Regions from separate parts of the Calothrix sp. FACHB-168 genome, predicted to be linked through region 1. Evidence: predicted binding sites of a transcription regulator. Region 1 holds the regulator's gene; each other region holds the start of a gene.
The links. The regulator HrcA, encoded in region 1, represses chaperone genes, less so after heat shock. The targets are predictions, from matches to a motif close to TTAGCACTCNNGANTCNNGAGTGCTAA.
Positions count from the first base shown of each region.

Region 1 (4,871 bases):
ATTTTGTAGTTTTCTGTAGTAAGGACTTCAGCGCTTTCTTTTGATAGCTTTAGATCGTTGGTTGCTGCTGAGGAGATATTTTATCTACCCCTACTTCTGGTAGAGGTGGACGCACACAAAGATAGAATAGCGGGCCGAACAATGGTATAAAACCGATTAACCAAATTGAGTCATTTTTCCAACCGCGACGCGCCATATCATCTCCTAATAATGCCGGAAATAATAAGCTAAGTAGGCAGAAATCTAGGCTCATTACATGAATAAAGCGGCTATTTTGCCATTGTTGGACAAAATCTCCCCAATTTCCTGCTATTAAACCATAAGCGACTAAAATAGCCGCAGCTATGGTAAGTATAATTCCAGTGACGCGAGAATCTAAAGCTTTAATGAAAGCGTTCTTTTTACCCGCAAATTGTGGATTTGAATTTCTCAGGGCTAAGTATGGTAAAAGTGCAAAAGCACCAACTGCAAAAGAAGCACTAGCAAAAGGCCAAGCGGGGATTTTTTGTCCTCTACCATCAATAAATAAAACTGCACTATAAATTACAGGCCAAATACCCATAATATTAAATAGTGCAATGATGAAAGGATTAATACCTTGCCATTGACCTGTACTCAGGTTTTTAATTAACTCCAATGTATTAGGAGCATCGGGAGGCGCGAGGAGGAAAGCGTAAGCAATAAATCCCAGCCACAACAACCCAAAGCTGATTTTTTTCACCATGATTTACTTTGATTAACTGAAGGCTTCCGAAAGGTAATCAGCAGCCGCAGTGACAACCGCGATCGCACCTTCATAATCTAGTCTAGTTGGGCCTAAAACTCCTACACTGCCTACGGGGACAGAACCTCGGCGATAGGTAGAAGTAATTAAGGTACATGTACGCATTGGTTCTAGGGGATTTTCTGTGCCAATCCGCACAGTTACCCTGGGTTTACTGTGATCTTCAACCTCTGGTTCTTCAAAAATTAATCGCCCTAGCTGCTCTTGTTCTTCTTCCAACAGATGGATAATTGTTTGTACTTGCTGGAGTTGGGAAAATTCTGGCTGACGCAAAACTTCGGCGACTCCACGCACCATGATGTTTGTCGCAGTTGGTGCTGACTTTTTGCGGCTTAATTCAGCGACGGAATTTTTCAAGAATTCGCCATAGCGTTGGAATTCTTGATTTAATTGACTCCAATCCAGATTACCTAATTCTAGTAAGCTCTGTCCCCGCAAATGCGTATTTAAGAAGTTAGAGACTATTTGCAATTCCCGATCTATTACTTCCGGATCGAGTTTTGTTTCTTCTCGCGTCGGTGACAAATCCATCAAGCGTGAATGGGTTTCATAATTATCGGTGACGACAATCAGCATGATCCGCCCAGTTTCAATTTGCACTAATTGCAAATGTCTTAACAATGCTGTATTGGTTTGGGGCATGGTAATCAAGCTAATACACCCACTTAAGGTAGCTAATATCTGTGCTGCACCTTGTAATAGCGCTTCTAAACTCCAATCTTCCCAGTGGAGGCGATTTTGTAGGGCTAGTTCTACCTCTTTGGCTAGAGTTTCTGAAGGTGTAATTAAGCGATCAACATAAATGCGATAGCCAGAATCAGAAGGTACTCGTCCAGCAGATGTGTGTGGTTGGTACAGTAAACCAGATTTTTCGAGGACACCCATTACATTGCGAATTGTGGCTGAACTCACACCGAGATCGTATTCTTCAATTAAAGCTTTCGATCCAACAGGTTCTGCGGTAGCAATGTAGTGACGTACTGTTGCCCAAAGTATATGCTGTTGTCGATTTGTCAACTGGACTTGCATAGGGTATTCTTTACTGAAGGCAAATTTTAATGAAAGTTTGGAAAAATTTGTTATTTTTTACGAAAAAAGTAAAAAAATATTAATATTTAACTAATATATCTAATTATTGAATTATAAACCAGTTAATTACCGTAAAGTTCCATGTTGGCGGATTATGGGTCTGTTGTGTTATACAGCTTGACTATCACCATTAAAGGTGCTTGTCTCAAAAAAATATTTAGTTGATTAACCGTATTTTTTCATAAGCTTTGCGGAAAAAATGTATTTCCACTTACGGATTTTTTTGCTATCGAGAGATATAAGCGTATGAGAATCATCTATAGATAACTCATGATATAAAAATTCGCCAGTATTACTACAAGGCGAAAATCAGGTTATTTGCTAGACAATACTATCAGTACTAAATTGGCAATATATAGTACAAATTTTTTAAATTAATACTGAGGAACTGAAGAGTCAACTAAATTGGAATAAGCATCAATTCCGCCTGAGATGTTCTTAACGTTGGTAAAACCTTGTGCCATTAACCACTGACACATTTGAGCCGAACGCATACCATGATGGCAAAGTACTAAGGTTTCAGCATGAGGATTTAAAAGCGTTGGTACTTGATCTCCCCATTCAGCAAATTCACTCAGAGGGAAGTTGACAAAGCCCTCAATACTGGCGATCGCTAGTTCTTGGGGTTCGCGCACATCTACAAGCTGAATAGTAGCATCCCCAGCAGCTAGACGTTGTGCCAGTTCTTCAACAGTAATTTGGGTAATTGCGTTTCCTGTCATGAGGTTTTTGTAAACAATCCGATATCATTTATGTTGGCAGAAGATGTTGATACTCGCATCAGCATCGATTACTAGATAAATTACTAGATATATGCATTATCAAATATTTGGCAGGCAATGCAAATCTCCTGCCCCTTCTTCTCTATGCTTAGAAATTAAGGGCTGTGGAGGTGAGGAGGTATGGTGAACAGACAAAATTCATTATTTGGTTTTTTAGTAGCTGGTGCGATCGCAATTTTGGCACTTGTGATTGTTGGCTTTTACTGGTTATCTGTCAAAAGTCCAGTGACTATTACGGCTGCGACTCCTTCCCAGCCAGAAGCCAGCATATTTGTATCAAAATTTTCGCCAGTAACAGTATCTTTACTAGTAAACCCCGAACAATTACAGGCTTTAGATAAAGATGGTGAATTATCTAAGCTGAAAACTAATTTATTAACTAAGAGTAATTTAAATTACCAAGAAGATATTCAACCTTGGCTAGGTAAGGAAATTACTGTAGCTGTAACTAGTTTAGATATCGATCGCGATCCCGAAAATGGACAGCAAATTGGCTATTTGATGGCGCTAGCAACCACACAACCAGAAAAAAGCCGCGAATTTTTAGAATTGCTATTTTCTAAACGGGTATTAGCTGGGGGAAACTTAGGTACAGAAGAATATGAAGGAGTCAAGCTACTGTATGATAATCCACCACCAAAGCAAGATTTTTTAGCTGGTGCAGCAGTAGGCGATCGCTTTATTTTATTTGCTAACGAACTCAAAGTTCTCAAAGATGCGATTAATAATGTCCAAGCTCCCGATCTCAATTTAAGCAGCTTGGTGCAATATCAAAAAGCTACCCAACAATTACCCACAGGAACCTTAGCTTTAGCCTTTGTTAATCTCCCCAAGTTAGTCAAATGGCAAGGCTTAGAATTGCAAGAAGCAGTCTATGATAGCGAAATTGTTTCTTTAGTTTTAAACTCTCAAGGCTTACTAGCAGAAACCAGCTTTTTGAGTGCATCAGCAAATACTTCTTCTGCACCAGCGCCTGTACTTTCTCAACCTATACAAGCATTGCAATATATTCCCCAATCAGCAGGATTAGCAATTGCTGGCGCTAATTTGAGCAATTTGGGCGAAACAGATTTAGCTAAACTTTGGAAAGAAGCAACAGCGACTATATATAGTTCTGCTAAGAGTGCTAATTCCCCAACAGCCAAACCATTTAGCGAACTGCAAAATCGTTGGGATATTAACTTAGGTGAAGATATTTTTAGTTGGGTAAAAGGAGAATATGCGATCGCACTCTTACCCCAAACCGATAAAAACCTGCAAAGTTGGGTATTTGTTGTGGAAAATACCCCAGAAGTAGCAGACGGGATTGCGCGGTTAGATGCGATCGCTTCCAGCAAAGGATTAAATACTAATTCCCTCAATCTAAATAATCAAAAAGTCTCAGCTTGGACAGAATTAATCGCCGCTAGCAAAAAACCTGACGATAAAAACCGCCCCGCTTACAGTGTAGATACCAAAGTGCAGGGAGTACATACAACTGTAGGAAATTACGAAATTTTTGCTTCCGATTTAGAAACAATGGCAGAAATTCTCACAGCTAAAGATAATTCTTTAGTTAAAAATCGGAATTTTCAAGATAGTATTGCGGCGATACCCCAACCAAATCAAGGTTATGTATATCTTGACTGGAAGAAAAGTAAATATCTTGTAGAACGTCAACTACCGATTTTGAAACTAGTAGAAGTATTAGGTAAGCCCTTCTTTGAAAAATTGCGATCGCTCACAGTTAGTAGTTACGGTAGTGATACAGGATTGCTCAAAGGTGGGGTTTTCTTTAAATTACAATCTTAGTAATTGGGCTAGGGCGTGTTTTCAAACTACAAAAGTAGGTTACTGAAGGTGGAAGCAACCCAACGAAGTGACATAAATGTTGGGTTTCGTTCCTCAACCCAACCTACACTGAAGTCTAATTTAGGGTTTGAAAACAGTCCCTAGCCCCTAACCCCACATCTTCTAATTTTTCAGCCCTAAATTGTGGCACATTTGAAGGTGTCACAGGTTGGTCAATATTACGGTTTTCTGATTACAATATGTATATATAGTTACTTATAAAATTAATTTTTGGCAGGCTACTATGAAATCTCGTCGCCTCCGGTTTCAGCCTCAATATAGCTGGTTATTAGCTATATTTACCGCTATTATGACTCAACCTGTAATAGCAGAGCCAGCAAACTTTGGCACAATCAAGCTTTCTCCAGGATTTGACCCAGCCAAAG
Region 1 is NZ_CAWPNJ010000014.1:2,891-7,761, forward strand. It holds gene AACW45_RS07275 (DUF2834 domain-containing protein) at 50-724, opposite strand; gene hrcA (heat-inducible transcriptional repressor HrcA) at 737-1,813, opposite strand; gene AACW45_RS07285 (rhodanese-like domain-containing protein) at 2,248-2,595, opposite strand; gene AACW45_RS07290 (DUF3352 domain-containing protein) at 2,776-4,446, shown strand; gene AACW45_RS07295 (hypothetical protein) at 4,730-4,871, shown strand, end outside.

Region 2 (4,871 bases), on a different contig from region 1:
TTTTTCAATCAAAGAATTGATAATTCTGTGTTAGCAACGGCAGAAAATATTATTAATAATCAATTTGAACGCCTGACTTATACAGATGCCATCAAACTGTTAGAAAAAGCCGATGTGAAGTTTGATTATCCCGTGAGTTGGGGTTTAGATTTACAATCAGAACACGAACGCTATTTAGCCGAACAACTATTTAAAAAGCCTGTCATCGTCACCGATTACCCAGCACAAATCAAAGCTTTTTATATGCGCCTCAGCGATGATGAAAAAACCGTGCGAGCAATGGATATTCTCGCGCCAAAAATTGGTGAAATCATTGGCGGTTCCCAACGGGAAGAACGTTTAGATGTTCTCGAACGCCGCATTATAGCCCAAGGAATGAAACCAGAAGATTTGTGGTGGTATCTCGATTTACGGCGTTACGGTACAGTTCCCCATGCAGGTTTTGGCTTAGGTTTTGAAAGACTTGTGCAATTCATGACGGGAATGGGAAATATTCGGGATGTCATACCCTTCCCTCGTACCCCACAAAATGCTGAGTTTTAACTGACTCCAAACCACAAAGGCGTAAAGCAAGAGAATACAAAAACTCCCTCTTCTCTCTGCACGCCAGTTGCTACCCTCCGGGAAGCCACCCTTCGGGTGTCTACAAGTCGGCAAAGCCGCCCAACGCACTGGCTTGTCTTTGCGCCTCTGCGTGATACCATTTCACAAAAAATATGATGTGGATGTAGTGGACTGACACAACTAAAATAGTACATTAGATGTAGGTTGGGTTGAGGCTTTGCGAAACCCAACATGAATTTCAGCAACTCAACATAGATGCTGGTGTTGGGTTTCCTTACGTCAACCCAACCTACATTTTTTTGCAACATTTTAGCCTTGCCACGCCAGTAGGTTGAGTTGAGAAACTTAGACGCATCAGATAAATAAAAAATCACCCCTCAACAAAGTAGGGGTGATTAGTTCATTTTCATGGTGCAACACAATGAGGCGATGCTGACCTTGACTCAGAGATAAACAAGCGAGTGCTACCTATCGATAATAGTCATATCTCTCCATCATCTCAGCCAAGATGGGGCAAATTTACATCATCCATCAAGTCTGCCCTCACTCAAAGGCCGTGAATTCATGAAAACAGAGAGAATTATCAACTTGTGAGCCAGAAAATACTCATAATCCACAGGCAAAATCACCAATTTTACCCAAAAAATTGCAAGTGCGGGTGAAGATTCCGCATTTGTACTTCATCAAAATGGTAGAGTCGCCAGAATTAGGGAGCCGGGACTCGATTGTGAGTTATGAATTATGAAGTAGCAATTAGGAAATTTAATCTCATGCTTCACAATTCATAAGTTATCGGTCTGGGAATTAGATGCCAAAATTGTACGAATTGGGTTGAAATTTTGTCGCTAATTCATCTTGTGAGCAGAAGGATACCAAGGTAAACTATCAGCTATCAGCAGTCAAATATACAGTTAAAAACTGACGGCTGAATGCTGATAGCTATTTACGCCATTTGATTTTCAATCGCCCACCGCGCCAATTCAGTGCGGTTATGGAGATTGGTTTTGCCCAACATGTTGGACACATGGCTTTCAACGGTACGCTGACTAACATTTAATTCTTCAGCAATTTCGCGGTTAGCTAAACCCCTAGCCACAAACTGTACTACTTTCAGTTCAGTAGGAGTTAGCTGTACGTCGAAGGGAACCTGGATACGGGAACCATTTTCCCCTCCTTTTGCTTGGTGTTCTTTCCAACGGATAGTTTGCTTCAGGGAAGATTCTACTTGCGCTACGAGTTCTTCTGGTTCAAAGGGCTTGACCATATAAACGTCAGCACCTTTATTGAGACCTTTCACTCGGTCTGCGCTTTGTCCCTTAGCTGAAAGGAATAGAACGGGAATCCAGCTAGTACGTTCATTTTGCCGGACTTGTTCTACAAAAGTGTATCCGTCCATTTCCGGCATCATCACGTCGCAGATAATCATATCTGGAACATCATGCTCTAAAATTTCTAGAGCTTCTCTTCCGTTTTCGGCGGTGATGACTTCATATCCCCGGAATTCCAAGTAATCCTTCACCAGCAAGATGAGGTTAGGGTCATCATCAATCAGTAGAAGTCGTTTGTGATCTTTCATGCTGGGCTCTTTCATAGCAGTGGCACTTGTCGCGCTTCGGTCCATCAAGGTCTTGTATATTTATCCTCTATGGTGGATTATTTGAGATGTTGTCTTTCCCACTTAACTTGCCTAATGCAGGTCGGAAGTTTTACCAGTGAAAACCACTGTTTAGGAAACTACTAACTTATAGGCGTTAGTCCAGTAAGGATACGTAGAGCAGTAGTAATTATAATGCGTTATTATATATCGCTTTGAAAGTGGCGGGTGAAAAAATGCTGATTAAATAATAATCCTTCCGATTCACAAGATCAGTATTGGCTGAAGATGACCCTAGCTCAAAACCAACCACCGCTTCAGAGCGCTTACTACTTAATTACGAAATCCTTCGGATGTTAAGCCTTGCTCAGATATTCACAAGCAACCAGAGAAGTTTCTGGCAACTGATGGGTTAAAAATGCATATTCTTCCACCACCATTATGCCTATCAAGTGTTTGGGCGATCCGCTCGATCGCTTCCTGGGTTGCTTGACGATACCAGACACCATCCGGGTAAACCACCATTATCGGTCTAGAACCAGAAACCCGCAAGCTATTGACTTGAGTTTTCAAGGTAAAGGTACAAGTGGGATTACTGTTTAGCAACTGATAGCGCTTGGGCTTGGGCAATCGCTTTTTTAAGTATTCCCCGGATTCCAGACTAGCTTGTTTTGAGCAGCAGTGGCTAACTGTCTGTTCAGGACAAAGGGAAATATGTCTTTGAATCTTTGCAAGTCCTACAGTTTCTACACAATTACGCCAAGCTTTATTGTCTAGAAATTGAGTGGTTTTGGGGATTTTATGGCTGCACTGGATCACTGTATTGTCACTCATCGAGCGGCTCCCTGATTACAGTTCTATAACAATTTCCTAGCTTTGCAAATAAATTTGTGGATATAAAAATATTCGTAACTTAAGAAACAGAACCTGAAGTTTTACAATAAATAAGTATTTATACTTAAGTATATGTTTGAAGAGTATCGATAAGTGGGTATTGGGCATGGGGCATGGGGCATTGGGCATTGGATAATTTGTCATTTTGTCATTTGTCATTTGTCATTTGTCATTTGTGATGGAGCGTGGGGATTTGTTATTTACTCTTGCTCCCTTCCCTCCTCCCTGCCCCATACCCTCTGCCCCTAGTTCGGGAACCCGTACACAAGGAAATGTTGCCATTGTACGCTGGTCTTCGGTAAATTAGCACTCAGGAGTTGAGAGTGCTAACTCTGGAGAAATTAATATGGCAGCAATATCTTTAAGCGTTTCTACAGTTAAACCATTAGGCGATCGCGTTTTCGTGAAAGTGAGCGCCTCCGAAGAAAAGACCGCAGGTGGTCTATATTTGCCCGACACCGCTAAGGAAAAGCCCCAAGTAGGCGAAGTGGTCGCCCTTGGCCCTGGCAAGCGCAATGATGACGGTTCTCGTCAAGAACTCGAAATCAAAGTCGGTGACAAAGTTCTCTACTCTAAGTATGCTGGCACTGATGTCAAGCTAGGCACTGAAGAGTACGTCCTGCTTTCTGAAAAAGATATTTTAGCAGTTGTGAGCTAATAGGTTTTGCTGCCTGTGGCACGGCGAGCGTGCCCGGTATCTAGCGATCTATTACCAAAATTTACAGACAAACTTGATTTACTTGATTTACTCCCTCAATTAGACACCTATGGCAAAGCGCATTATCTACAACGAAAACGCCCGTCGCGCCCTTGAGCGAGGCATGGACATTCTAGCAGAAGCTGTGGCAGTTACCCTTGGCCCTAAAGGTCGTAACGTCGTGCTAGAGAAGAAATTTGGCGCACCCCAAATCGTCAATGATGGTGTCACCATTGCCAAAGAAATTGAATTAGAAGACCACGTTGAAAACACTGGCGTATCTTTAATTCGCCAAGCTGCTTCTAAGACTAACGACGCTGCAGGTGATGGTACCACCACAGCTACCGTTTTAGCCCACGCGATCGTTAAAGAAGGCTTACGCAACGTTGCTGCTGGCGCAAATGCAATTTTGTTGAAGCGCGGTATTGACAAAGCTACTAACTTCTTAGTAGAGAAAATTGCTGAACATGCTCGTCCTGTAGAAGATTCCAAAGCTATTGCTCAAGTTGGTTCAATCTCTGCTGGTAACGACGAAGAAGTCGGTCAGATGATTGCCCAAGCAATGGATAAGGTGGGTAAAGAAGGCGTAATTTCCCTAGAAGAAGGGAAATCCATGACCACCGAATTGGAAATCACCGAAGGGATGCGCTTTGACAAAGGCTATATCTCTCCTTACTTTGCTACCGATGCAGAACGGATGGAAGCTGTCTTTGATGAGCCTTTCCTCCTGTTAACCGATAAGAAAATCGCTTTGGTACAAGACCTCGTACCCGTACTTGAGCAAGTAGCGCGTGCTGGTCGTCCTTTAGTAATCATTGCTGAAGATATTGAAAAAGAAGCTTTGGCAACTTTGGTAGTTAACCGCCTGCGTGGTGTACTCAACGTTGCTGCTGTTAAGGCCCCTGGATTTGGCGATCGCCGCAAAGCTATGCTGGAAGATATCGCTATCCTCACCGGCGGTCAACTGATCACCGAAGATGCTGGTCTAAAATTGGATAACACCAAGCTCGATAGCTTAGGTAAAGCCCGCCGCATCACCATTACCAAAGACAACACCACAATTGTTGCTGAAGGTAACGAAGCTGCTGTTAAGGCTCGGATTGACCAAATCCGCCGTCAAAT
Region 2 is NZ_CAWPNJ010000012.1:31,256-36,126, forward strand. It holds gene asnS (asparagine--tRNA ligase) at 1-543, shown strand, start outside; gene AACW45_RS05720 (response regulator transcription factor) at 1,508-2,185, opposite strand; gene AACW45_RS05725 (ferredoxin) at 2,534-2,992, opposite strand; gene groES (co-chaperone GroES) at 3,399-3,710, shown strand; gene groL (chaperonin GroEL) at 3,820-4,871, shown strand, end outside.
Region 2: a site for HrcA is predicted at 3,356-3,382, ahead of groES (co-chaperone GroES). Genes of this name have one in related genera too.

Region 3 (4,871 bases), on a different contig from region 1:
GATGGAACCAGCATTTTGCAGTGCAGAACGCACAACTTTGGCAGGATCGATAATCCCAGCTGCAATTAAGTCTTCAAATTCTCCAGTAGCGGCGTTATAGCCTACGTTAAACTCGGTTTCCCGGACTTTGGAGACGACTACGGAACCTTCAGCACCAGCATTGTCTGCTATTTGACGTAGGGGTGCTTCTAAGGCACGGCCAATAATATCAGCCCCAAGCTTTTCTTCTTCATCTTTGAGGCTGTTTTTAATTGCTTCTACCTTGGTAGCCAAGTGAATCAAGGTTGTACCGCCACCAGGAACAATCCCTTCTTCTACGGCGGCTTTAGTGGCGTTCAAAGCGTCTTCAATGCGGAGTTTGCGATCTTTGAGTTCGGTTTCTGTGGCTGCACCAACTTTAATTACTGCCACACCACCAGCTAACTTAGCAATCCGTTCTTGGAACTTTTCTTTATCGTATTCGGACTCTGTTTCTGCCAACTGCTTGCGAATTTGCCCAATTCGCTTTTGAATTTCGGGTTTAGTGTTGCTACCAGCGACAATGGTAGTGTTTTCTTTGTCGATGGTGATTTTGCGGGCGGTTCCTAAAGCTTCTAGAGAAGCGGTATCCAAGCTTAAACCGATTTCTTCAGAAATTAACTGACCATCGGTAAGAATGGCGATATCTTGTAATAATGCTTTGCGGCGATCGCCAAATCCAGGGGCTTTAATTGCAGCTACAGAAAGTACGCCTCTTGCTTTATTCACTACCAAAGTTGCCAAAGCATCGCCTTCTACATCTTCAGCAATTACCAGCAAGGATTGACCCAAACGCGCAACTTTTTCGAGTACGGGTACTAAATCCTGAATGCTGTTGATTTTCTTGTCGGTAATTAAAATGCGGGCATTTTCAAATTCTACGGTCTGGCGCTCGTTGTTGGTGATAAAGTAGGGAGAAATATAACCCCGGTCAATCTGCATCCCTTCTACCACTTCTAATTCAGTTGTCAGGGACTTAGATTCTTCAACGGTAATTACACCATCTTTGGTGACTTTATCCATTGCTTCGGCAATCATGCTGCCGACTTCTTCGTCATTACCTGCGGAAACTGTCGCTACTTGTGCGATCGCACTTCCTTCTACTGGCTTGGCTATCTTGACGATTTCTTGTACCAGCGCCTCAATCGTCTTGTCAATTCCTCGTTTTAAACTAACTGGGTTGCTACCAGCTGCAACATTCTTTAGCCCTTCGCGGATTAAAGCCTGTGCTAAAACCGTCGCGGTAGTGGTACCATCACCAGCAACATCTTTAGTTTTTGATGCGACTTCTTGGATCAGCCGCGCACCTGTATTTTCTAATGGATCTTCTAATTCAATTTCTTTAGCTACAGTGATACCATCATTGACAATTTGAGGGGCACCATATTTTTTTTCTAAAAGCACGTTACGACCTTTTGGCCCTAAGGTGATTTTTACCGCATCAGCAAGAGCGTTAACACCCCGTTCCAGGGCCCGCCGTGATTCTTCATCAAATGCAATAATCTTCGCCATGTTTCATTTCTCAAGCGCTTCCATTAGACAATTTAGCACTCACAGCGCCAGAGTGCTAACACATTCCACAACTCAAATCACAAATCAAGATAAAAATATGAAATTACATATTTAACTGTCAACAGTCAATAGTTCATAGGATCGGGTTCCCCTAAATATGTATCGGGAAAACAGCTATTGTCAGTCAACCCACCCTTTCATCAACTATTGGACTTTGGACTTTGGACTTTGGGCTTTGGACAAATGACCAATGACCAATGACCAAATAATAATTCCAATTTGGCTTTTATAACAGGCAAATCTATGCTTTTATCCTGTTTAGCCACTTCTATATAAGGATAAGGCCATCAAAAATACTGGACAAAAATTTGAATGTGTATTTGCATCTGGGGAATGCCCTTGATAAGGATGTAAGACTGGCTCAGTTTCAAGTTACGCCCGTAGACAAGTATTGGCCGACTGCCTTAGTTGAAGCGGGAAGTAAATATCAATTGCTCAGATTTGAGCGATATATGTAAATTTTATGGAGCAGATGAATTTAGGTAACTCCCTTAAATCCTTAGGTATTGCTGACCCTAGCGGCACCGGCTGGTTGGCTGTAGTATTTACGTTTCTCTTGGCTTGGCTAGTAACATGGCGGTTAATCCCCACAGTCCGCAAATTTGCCTTACGGGTAGGTTGGGCGGATCAACCAAACGCTAGGCGACTTAACCGGGAACCTTTGCCTAATGCCGGAGGGCTGGCTATTTATACAGGCGTAATTGCGGCATTGGTATTAGCAACTCTCTTAAGACCTATTGAACTACAAGGGGTATTAGCTCAAGTTCTGACAATTCTCTTGGGAGGAACAATATTAGTTTTGGTTGGCTTTATTGATGACCAATTTGGCTTACCTCCCTCTGTGCGGATGTTTACTCAGATTCTCACCGCCCTTTTGCTTTATGCTAACGGAATTAGAATTGATATCGCTTTTGGTACACCTATCGACTCGATTCTTTCCATTTCCCTGACAGTATTTTGGGTAGTGGGAATTACCAATGCCATTAACTTAATGGATGGGATGGATGGTTTGGCAGGAGGGGTAAGTTTTATTACTGCCATGAGTTTGTTGGCGGTTTCCGCGCAAATTTCCTATCGTGCCGCAGCAACTCTAGTTCTAGCCGCCTTGGGTGGTGCGGCCTTGGGCTTTTTGCGCCATAACTTCCACCCCTCACGTATTATTATGGGTGATGCCGGGGCATACTTTTTTGGTTACGTGCTAGCGGCAACAAGTATTTTAGGTAAACTCCAAGTCAATACAGTATTTTCCCTGATTCCTACAGTTTTATTTTTGCTACTACCAGTATTAGATACTACGCAAGTAATTGTGCGGCGACTGATGGCGGGCAAAAACCCCATGAGTACCCCTGGTAAAGACCACCTGCACCATCGCCTCTTGGCTTGGGGCTTCTCTCAACGCCGAGCTGCATATACTCTGTGGTCAATTACTTTAGTTTGTAATTTGTTGGCAATGAGAATGCAAAATTTGACTTTGGTACAAATGGTAGCTACCACTATGAGTGTAATTTTGCTCATTAGCTTTACCATTTGGGGAAGAATACAGCAGAGAGAATGTATTACTTGAGCGAAGTGGGAAGGGAAGGGAGACAAGGAGGACAAGGAGGACTAAGAATTTTAGATTTTAGATTTTAGATTTTAGATTCAAAGCCAATCCAAAATCGCAAATCCAAAATCCAAAATTGAATGGCCCAATGCCCAATGCCCACACCTATCTACGCCATGACCATACCACCATCGACATTAAACACTTGTCCGGTGATATAGGCGGCGGCGGGGTCGGCGGCGAGGAAGCGTACCATACCAGCAATTTCTTCTGGTTGACCGTAGCGACCGAGGGGAATGAATTTGAGAATTTCTTCAGTGTTGCTGAGGTTGCTGGTCATGTCTGTGGCGATGAAACCAGGGGCGACAGCGTTAACGGTGATCCCGCGAGAAGCTAGTTCTTTTGCTACAGTTTTGGTAAAGCCGATAACGCCTGCTTTGGCGGCGCTGTAGTTAGCTTGACCAGGGTTACCCATTTGCCCTGCAACTGAGGCAATATTAATAATCCGCCCAGAACGTTGCTTGAGCATAACTTTACTAGCCGCGCGAGTGCAAAGAAATACACCAGTAAGATTAAGGTCAATCACTGCTTGCCAGTCTTCTGGCTTCATGCGCAAAAGTAGAGTGTCGCGGGTAATACCAGCATTATTAACTAGGATATCAATCCGCTTAAATTTATCGATGACGGTGTTAAATAGGGATTCTACTTGATCGCTTTTAGAAACATCTGCTTGTATGGCTATCGCCTGACCGCCAGCATTTGTAATTTCTGTCACTATGCTATCAGCCGCACCACTAGAACTAGCATAATTAACGACTACATTAGCGCCGTAGCTAGCTAATTCCAGAGCGATCGCTCTACCAATTCCCCGTGAAGCACCTGTAACAATTGCAACTTGTCCCTGCAATTTTTGTAAATTCTCACTCAAAAGTTCCATGAAATATATTTTGAATCACCGCGCTAATTATCTTATGGTGATTTGTACCTTCAGTATTAAAACTGCGTGTTATTGATTGTGGGTTATGGGTGTCAATGGTCAATAGTCAATAGTCAATGGTCAATAGTCAATGGTCAATGGTCAATGGTCAATGGTCAATGGTCAATGGTCAATGGTCAATAGTCAATGGTCAATGGTCAGGAAATTTTTGACTTTTGACTCTTGACTATGGACTTTTGACTCTTGACTTTTGACTTTTGACTATGGACTCTTAAATGATTGTGCCATCAGGGATGACGGCATTTTTTAATACAACCACAATTCCACTACGGATATAAAAGCCCTGACTTTCGCGATCGGCTTCTTGTACATTGTCTTTATTGACAATTTTGACATTTCTACCGATGCGGGCGTTTTTATCAACAATGGCGCGGCGAATAATCGTATCTGCACAAATACCGACGGAAACCTCATCGCTGAACAAGTTACATTGTCTTTCTACAGCAGGTTGGTAAAAGTCGGCACCCATAATTAGAGAGTCTTCGATGATGCTACCAGATTCAACTCGCGATCGCACTCCTAAAACTGAATGTTCAATGCGGCAGTTTTTCAAAATACAACCTTCACCAATCAATGATTGGGTGATTGTACAATCTAACATTTTTGTGGGAGGCAAGTAACGCGCGCGGGTGTAAATCGGCGCTTGTTCATCATAAAAGCTAAAAGGCGGTTGGGGTTGCTCTGTTAGAGCTAAGTTGGCATCATAAAAAGCTTCAATGGTTCCGATATCTTCCCAGTACC
Region 3 is NZ_CAWPNJ010000052.1:251,365-256,235, reverse strand. It holds gene groL (chaperonin GroEL) at 1-1,530, opposite strand, end outside; gene AACW45_RS28475 (MraY family glycosyltransferase) at 2,063-3,154, shown strand; gene fabG (3-oxoacyl-[acyl-carrier-protein] reductase) at 3,303-4,070, opposite strand; gene AACW45_RS28465 (glucose-1-phosphate adenylyltransferase) at 4,342-4,871, opposite strand, start outside.
Region 3: a site for HrcA is predicted at 1,563-1,589, ahead of groL (chaperonin GroEL). Genes of this name have one in related genera too.